2 linked regions of the Cellvibrio sp. PSBB006 genome follow. The protein of the gene in region 2 interacts with the protein of the main gene of each other region in a pairwise test. Links are inferred from orthologs where the notes say so. Each region holds a gene or a part of one and is shown on either strand. Other genes may lie near its edges.

Region 1 (3,707 bases), 1.4 Mb from region 2 along the record:
CTGATTGGGTTCGGCCGGTACATCCTCATTAGCCGGCAGGCTCGGGATATCACTGGCACTTTGATCCGGGGTCTCGAAACCTGAACCTTCAGTAGTGGAGCTTGCTACGGGTACTTGTGAGTCGGGGAGGTTTTCCTGAAAGTCATTCCAGCGAATCACCAGCATAAAAAGAACGGCGATCATCGCCGCGATTAACAGGTTCTTTTGCCAATCCATCTTATCGAGTGCCATCTGTTGGTTGAGTATGAGTGGTTTTCTCCGGGACCAGATCAATTCCGCCCGCATGCCAGGGGTGGCATTTTATAAGGCGACGGAACGTTAAATAACCCCCTTTTATAAAACCGTGTTTTTCAATTGCTTCCTCAGCGTAATGCGAACAGCTCGGGTAAAAGCGGCATTGATTGCCGATCCACGGACTCAGCAGGTAGCGATAGCCATGTATACATTTAATGGCCAGCCGACGCATGCGTGTTACCTCTGTTCATTGCGGGCAGGTTGCGGCGTCTGATTGAGTTTGCGTACTACCCGCTGCCACTGTTGCTGGAGTTGTTTCGCAACGACCGGATTCGCCAGGTCATCCATCCCTTTGCGGGCCAGTACAATAACATCTATACCCGCCAAAGATTGCTGTTGTTGACGAAAACTTTCGCGAATCAAACGTTTTATGCGATTGCGAGCCACGGCAAGACGAATGTGTTTCTTGGCTATCACCAAACCTAAACGGGGATGATCCAATTGATTGGCGCGCGCGAGGATAAGGAAGTGCTGGTGGGATATACGAGCAGTGGCGCCATCGAAGACGCTTTGAAAATCACTAGAGGAAAGAAGGCGGAGCGACTTCCCGAACGCCTGCTTCACTCTAGCGACTCATTTTCTTGCGGAAGCAGCAATTAGATAGTTAATTGCTTGCGACCTTTAGCGCGACGACGAGCCAATACCAAACGACCGTTCTTGGTAGCCATGCGGGCACGGAAACCGTGATTGCGGACGCGCTTCAGATTGCTGGGCTGGAATGTTCTTTTCATGAAACTGAACCTGTTGTTTAAGAGCTGCTGTTGATGCAACCGTAGCGGAGATCACACGGCGTGTGAAAAGACGCGGGATTCTAAAGAAAGCCCAAAGGTAAATCAATGTATTTTGTCGAAATGCTGCAGGCTTGAGTGCATTTTGTTGTTATTTTTCGATATACCGGTTTTTCACCAATTTATTACGAGGATATCCACAGATTTATTAACAGATAAGATTAAAAAATGAACAATTTTTTGTGCCAGCTCTGTGTATAAATTTTCTGGTGAGTGGTTGTTAACTTATTGAATTTAAATGAGTAAAAAATTTCTTATGACATTATTTTTTTGTGTCAACTGTGGATAACAAAGAGGTGGGAGAGTACACTAGCCGGCTCATTTTGAAATAATAACTTTCAGCCTGGAGTAGGGGTTTTGCCGCAGTCACTTTGGAAATTATGCGCATCGAGTTTACAGGGTGAATTGCCCCAACAGCAGTTCAACACCTGGATTAAACCGTTGCAGATCGATGAGTCGGCCGGCCCCAACGAATTACGTTTATTAGCACCTAATCGATTTATTTGCGATTGGGTGTCCGAAAAATTTCTGACTCGCATTCGTGAGTTGGTCGGCAGTTACCAGCAGGGAAGCAGTTTGACAGTGGTGATCGGGATTCTTCCCAGACCCCAGGCAGCGTTCCAATACAATCGCGTGCCGGTATCGCCTGCTGTTGAATCAGTTCCCGTATCCTCGTTTGCGACCCAGCAACCTCAACACAATGGCAACTTATCATCGGAATCCCGCGCTCCTGCTTTGTCTTCTATTGATGGCGTGGTCTCAGGGGTTACCTCGATGGCTACGCCGATAAAAGACGCCGCAGCGGTGGAGACCGGTTTTGAGTCTGGTTCGCGTAACACGCAGGAGGCGGAAGTTGAGGGAGCGCTTAAGCATAGTAACTATCTGAATGTGTCCTCAACCTTCGCTACCTTTGTTGAAGGTAAGTCCAACCAGCTGGGCCTGGCGGCGGCACGTCAGGTGGCTGAAAATCCCGGCGGTGCATACAATCCGTTATTTATTTACGGCGGGGTAGGCTTGGGTAAGACCCACTTGATGCAGGCAGTTGGTAATGCCATGGTGGCCCGTAATCCGAATGCCAAGGTGGTGTATCTGCACTCCGAGCGTTTTGTGGCAGATATGGTTAAGGCGTTGCAGCTGAACGCGATCAACGACTTCAAACGCTACTACCGTTCCATGGATGCTTTGTTGATTGACGATATTCAGTTCTTCGCTGGCAAAGAGCGGTCCCAGGAAGAATTTTTTCATACCTTTAATTCCCTTCTTGAAGGCGGTCGGCAGATCATTCTCACCTGTGATCGTTATCCCAAGGAAATTAATGGCCTTGAGGAGCGCTTGAAGTCCCGTTTTGGTTGGGGGCTAACGGTGGCCATTGAACCGCCGGAGCTGGAAACTCGCGTCGCTATATTAATGAAGAAGGCTGAACAGGTCGGTATAGATCTACCCCACGAAGCCGCCTTCTTTATTGCCCAGCGTATTCGCGCCAATGTGCGCGATCTGGAAGGTGCGTTAAAGCGGGTGATTGCCAGTGCTAATTTTACGGGTCGCGCCATTGATGTGGACCTGGTGCGCGAAGCTTTGAAAGACCTCTTGGCCCTACAGGATAAACAGGTGGGGATAGATAATATCCAACGCGTTGTAGGCGAGTATTACAAGATCAAGATCAACGACTTGCTTTCCAAGCGTCGCAGTCGCTCAGTTGCACGTCCGCGGCAGGTGGCCATGGCGCTGGCAAAAGAATTAACCAATCACAGCCTGCCGGAGATCGGTGAGGCTTTTGGTGGACGAGATCATACAACGGTTTTGCACGCTTGCCGCAAGATCAAGGAGCTGCAGGAAGAGAGTGCGGACATTCGTGAAGACATGAAAAATTTGCTGCGTTCCCTCACAACTTGATCCAGACACACTGATTCGGTTTATGATGCGCAAGCCGTGCAGGGTTATCGCACACCAGAATTCCTATACCTTCTGTTGAAGCACTTTTATCAGGACATTTAAAGAGACCAACACATGAAATTTGTCGTTTCCCGCGAGGCTCTGCTTAAACCCTTACAATTGGTTGCCGGTGTGGTAGAGCGCCGTCAAACCCTGCCAGTACTGTCTAATGTGCTGCTGGTCCTGAATGGTGATCAACTGTCGTTGACCGGTACAGATCTGGAAGTGGAGATTGTCGGGCGCGTACAACTGGAGCAGGCAGGGGAGAGTGGTGAGATAACTGTTCCTGCACGTAAGCTGGTAGATATCTGCAGATCCCTTCCTGATGGCTCCAATATCGAGTTTTTTCAGGAAGAGCAGCGCATTATTGTCAAGAGCGGACGCAGCCGTTTTACCTTGTCTACGCTCGCCGCGAGTGATTTCCCCAATGTTGAAGACAGCCCGGGCAATTTGCAATTCAGCTGTGCCCAACAGGAGATTAAACGCCTGATTGAACGCACGGCTTTTGCCATGGCACAACAGGATGTCCGTTACTACCTGAACGGGATGCTATGGGAAGTTCGTCAGGATCAGCTACGTGTAGTTGCCACCGATGGACACCGCATGGCGATGTGTACCAGGGCAGTTGCCGTCAATACCGCTGAAATTATCCAGGCGATCCTGCCGCGTAAAGGGGTATTGGAGTTATCCAGA
Region 2 (4,507 bases):
GAATTCATGGGCAACCACGCCTTGCAGCTCATCGCGATTTAACAGGCGAATGCATCCGCGCGTAATACCAATTACGGCATCTTGTGGTGTGTGGCCGGCGGCGAATGCGTTGATGGCATCATCTTCTATCAGATAAACCGGGGGCACCGGCGTGCCGGAAGCAATGGCCATCTCCTCGACAATATTAAGGATTTTTTTCTCATCGGCGTCGCTGGCATTGATATTAATCAAGCGGCCGCCCATGGCTTCCGCCACGACCCTGCCGCCGCTACGTAACTGGATTAACTTATAAGCGCTGCCGGCAAAGACGACACCGCAGATTATCAGCGTCATCCATCCCAATAGTTCCCAACTCAGCGTGTTAAACAGTCCTTGCCACAACCCGGTATGTTGAGCTTCATATAAATGACCGGTATACCCATCCTGTAAATAAAAGATGATGAATGCAAAGAGTAGGGTGGTGATAAGAATCAGTGAAAGGACCGCAGCGCACAATAAAAGAATAAGGCGTTTGGTATTGCGACGCGCCAGATCCTGTTGCTCAAAAAAGTTCATGGATGGTGTTCCTGCGGATAAGTGGCCGAGGAGATCGTCCTGATAATCTTCCTTCTTTATATATAGCTATTTTTTTCTGCCAGTTCGGCCCGCCACGACAGCGGGCACAATGATCGCAGGATTTAAAATGCAACCTTGGGTGCAGCCTGAATTTCTGCCGAATCGGCGAATTCCAGCAGGGCGGCATCTTCGCTGTGGCCAAACATATTGGCGAAGAAAACCGGTGGGAAAGTTTGTCTGTAGGTGTTGTAGGCCGTCACCGCATCGTTGAAAGCCTGCCGCGAAAAGGCGACTTTATTTTCTGTGCTGGTGAGTTCTTCGGAAACCTGCATCATATTTTGTGATGCCTTCAGGTCAGGATAGGCTTCCATCACCACATTCAAGCGACCCATGGCATTGGTTAGTAAATTTTCGGCACCGGCTAATTGTTGCATGGCGCTGGCACTGCCGGGTTCCGCTGCGGCAGCTTTCAATCCCGCCATGGCCTGGTTGCGCGCACTGATGACGGCTTCCAGGGTTTCGCGTTCGTGTTTCAGATAAGCTTTGGCGGTCTCGACGAGATTAGGAATCAGATCATAGCGGCGTTTGAGCTGGACTTCGATTTGGGAAAAAGCATTTTGGTAGCGATTTTTTAACGTAACCAGCTTGTTGTAGATGCCGATAACATAGAACACCACAATAGCAATAATCACCAGTGTCACAATGGTCGAGATCATAGCCTTATCCCCGAAAGTTGTTGTTGTGCATCCAATACTAGCACGTCAATGCGGAATTGCTGCTTTATCGATCTGCCGCCGGGCGCATTCATACTGAGGTGTGACTCGCGCCTCAATTGATATATTCAAATACGCGCACGACTTTTCTAACACCACCCGTGGTCCGCGCGATATCCGTCACGATTTCGGCTTCGCGGCGGGATACCATGCCCATTAAAAACACCGTTTTAGCTTCAGTGATTACCCGGACTCTGCTGTTGTCGATCTCTTTGTTGGCGATCAGTTTGGTTTTGATCTTGGTGGTTAACCAGGTGTCGTAAGTGCGCGTGGACATAGGCACATAGGGGCCGACTTGTAACTCATTGTGGAGTTGGCGAACAGTGCTGATCTTATTCACGGTGTCACTCGCCAGCTGGCGTAAATCATTGGAGGCAACCTGACCGGTTAACAACACTACGCCGTTGTGACTGTTGACGATGATGCGAGCATCGGCCAAACCGGGATGCGCCTTGATCATATTCACCATGGCAATGGTTTCGATATTCCGATCATCTATCGTGGCGCCGACAGTGCGCTTGCCGGGGTGAACATAAATGGGTTCGCTGGTTGTTGCTTCAATCAAGCGTGCGCAGCCGCTAAATAACATAACGAACGCAAGCAGAATCAGCGTTGGAGAAAACTTCAGCATGTTCAATGACTCCCGAATAGCTGCTGATCAATCAAATCACACAAGCAAAATAATGTTAGTAGATGCACTTCGTGAATTCTGGGGTGAGAGCCCAGCGGTACGCGCAATTCCAGGTCATTGACATCCAACAACGCGGGGATATCCCCGCCATCGCGACCGGTAAGGGCTATCACCTGCATCTCTTTATCATGGGCGGCGCTGATGGCTTGCAATAAATTACTGCTGTTTCCACCCGTAGTCAGCAACAGTAAAACGTCGCCCGGCTGGCCGAGTGCGCGGATTTGTTTAGCATAGATATCGTTAAAACTGTAATCGCTGGCGATGGCGGTTTGGGTGGTGATGTCACCACCCAGGTTGAGCGCGGGTAAACCTGGCCGTTCCTGTTCAAAGCGATTGACCAGGCTGGCGGTAAAGATTTGTGCTTGTGCGGCGGATATACCATTGCCACAGGTCAGAATTTTCTTCTCATCAAGCAGCGCGTGAACAATGATGTGACTGGCGCTGGCAATCAGCGGCGCAAGGCTTTCACCCGCTTGCATCTTGGCTTCGATGCTTTCGTGAAAAAGGGTAATCACCCGTTGATCCATAATGCTGTTCCGCTGAAGGAGTAAACGACTGCGCGCAGGTTAATCAATGATGGCGCATGGAGCAAGGTTTGCAGAACATCAGGCAGCGTTGAAGGCGCTTTTAATCCAGTCAATGCTCGCCGTCTGCATACCATCGAGCGCGATCACGTCAAAGCGACAGGGGACTTTGTCGGTGAGTTTGCGGGTTAGCAAAAAATATTGTGCCGCGCGGGTGATTTTATGTTGCTTGCGGTAATTCACGCTCTCCGCCGCCTGGGTAAAAAAGCGATTGCTGCGCAGGCGCACCTCCACAAACACCAACATATTCCCATCGCGCATGATGAGATCAATCTCGCCGGCCGCACAGCGATAATTCCGCTCGATACAAACCAGCCCTTGCCCCTGAAGAAATTGTTCTGCCAATCGTTCGGCCTGCGCACCGCGTGCCGATTTATTCGTATCCTTACGGGAAAAAGTCATGATTTACTCGATATAAGTTTCAGCAACGACCGTCGGAAGTGGCTGCGCTACACCATTGCGTATACGCGCCCAGATTTGCTCGCGCTCGATTCTGCCGTCAGGCAATAAATGCAAAGCGCCTGTTGCGCCATAGATACGCATCTCCGGCACTTGCGCCAGTTGGGGCAGGCGCGGATAGAGACGGAATGCATCGATGCCCAGCGCATGTAAGCGGCTGTAAATAGCCGAGGATTGGGTATTCTGATCAATCATTTTTTTCTCTGGGCTTTGGTTGTCGAACAGCCAGGGCATAGTGTTGAAACGAATTCCATTGAGGTCGCGGTCAATGCCGGGGTTGGGTATGCCGGAATAAATATGACTGGTTGCATAAACGGGAATATGGCCAGCGTAATGAAATGCCAGCGTAGGTTTTACCTGACGTGCCTGGGCCGGATCGGCGATCAGAAAGATCATATCCACATCCTGCCGGCGCCGTGCTTCAAACTGCAAATTGGTGCCCAGACGCCGCTCCAGTTCCACGGCGCGAGCCTGGCTTTGCTCAATTTGCATCGAGCTTTTGATCACCCGTGAATAATCACCCGTACCGATAAACTGGCTGGTGTTAACGACGGTGCCCCCCAGTTTTTGCCATTCCTCCGTAAATGCCTTGGCACTGCGCTCGCTCCAATCCTGCGAGGGAATCATAACCATCGCAAAGCGGTGGCCCTCAAGGTACGCCTGCCGTGCTACCTGGCGCGCCTCGTCTTCGGCAGCCAGACCAAATTGATAAAGTCCCTGAACCGGTGTTACCGGTTGCGTATCCGGATAATTCAGCGTCAGCACCGGTACGGGAAGGGAAGGCATTAAACTCAGTTCGGCCACCTTTTCTTTTTCCAGTGGACCAATGATTAACTCGGCCCCTTCGCTGACCGCCTGTTCGTAGGCTGTTAATACATCACCACTGCTGTCGTATTGACGAATCAAGGGCATCAGCGGACGTTCCTTGCTGGCGCGGTAGTAAGCCGCAAAGAAACCATCGCGAACGGCTTCACCGGCTTTGGCCAGGCGTCCCTGTAGCGGCAACAGTAACGCGATCTGGCGTGGCTGGTTGTCGATTAAGGTACGCAGTAATTGCAAATCACTGGGAAGGTTTTGGTTGGCAGGATGGCTGGGCCATTGCGCCCGCCAGGCATCCACCTGGGCCTGCTGTCGTTCCAGGTTGGTTTGGTTGTTCTTGCTCAGTGCGGCAAGGCTGTACCAGCCGCGCAGGGTTTCATCCGTTTCGTTTTGACTGCGCTCCTGTAGCTCGCCCTGCGACATGGTCATCAGGGTTTGCCAGATCTCTTCGCGGTTGCGGGCTTCTTCCTCCAGATCCGTCAGCAAGGCAGCCAGGGTTATACGCTCGCGCACGCTATTATGCGTCTCACCTAACAGCGCAAAGACCTGCGCGCGCTTCTGGCGGAGGCGGATCTCAACCTGAGGGTCAAGGCGTTGCCACTGTCGTTCAAGCCGCACGTTGGTTA

What was found.
Region 1: the proteins of CBR65_RS08345 (region 2) and dnaA interact in binary tests that used the Escherichia coli proteins (3 or more experiments, as listed by UniProt). The link is inferred for Cellvibrio sp. PSBB006 from one-to-one orthologs.

The regions. Positions count from the first base shown.
Region 1 is NZ_CP021382.1:3,373,494-3,377,200, reverse strand. Bases 845-3,707 are described here. They hold dnaA (chromosomal replication initiator protein DnaA), read left to right. Parts: upstream 845-1,439; coding sequence 1,440-2,975; downstream 2,976-3,707. Other genes in these bases: dnaN (DNA polymerase III subunit beta), read left to right, coding at 3,090-3,707; rpmH (50S ribosomal protein L34), read right to left, coding at 891-1,025; rnpA (ribonuclease P protein component), read right to left, coding at 845-858. Also shown: membrane protein insertase YidC, read right to left, coding at 1-216; membrane protein insertion efficiency factor YidD, read right to left, coding at 218-466; more of rnpA, read right to left, coding at 472-844. UniProt on the Escherichia coli protein: Plays an essential in the initiation and regulation of chromosomal replication. Binds in an ATP-dependent fashion to the origin of replication (oriC) to initiate formation of the DNA replication initiation complex once per cell cycle.
Region 2 is NZ_CP021382.1:2,018,573-2,023,079, reverse strand. Bases 755-3,573 are described here. They hold CBR65_RS08345 (SIS domain-containing protein), read right to left. Parts: upstream 2,547-3,573; coding sequence 1,962-2,546; downstream 755-1,961. Other genes in these bases: CBR65_RS08335 (penicillin-binding protein activator), read right to left, coding at 3,009-3,573; CBR65_RS08340 (YraN family protein), read right to left, coding at 2,625-3,005; CBR65_RS08350 (BON domain-containing protein), read right to left, coding at 1,384-1,959; CBR65_RS08355 (LemA family protein), read right to left, coding at 755-1,271. Also shown: CBR65_RS08360 (M48 family metallopeptidase), read right to left, coding at 1-555; more of CBR65_RS08355, read right to left, coding at 678-754; more of CBR65_RS08335, read right to left, coding at 3,574-4,507. UniProt on the Escherichia coli protein: Required for the timely initiation of chromosomal replication via direct interactions with the DnaA initiator protein.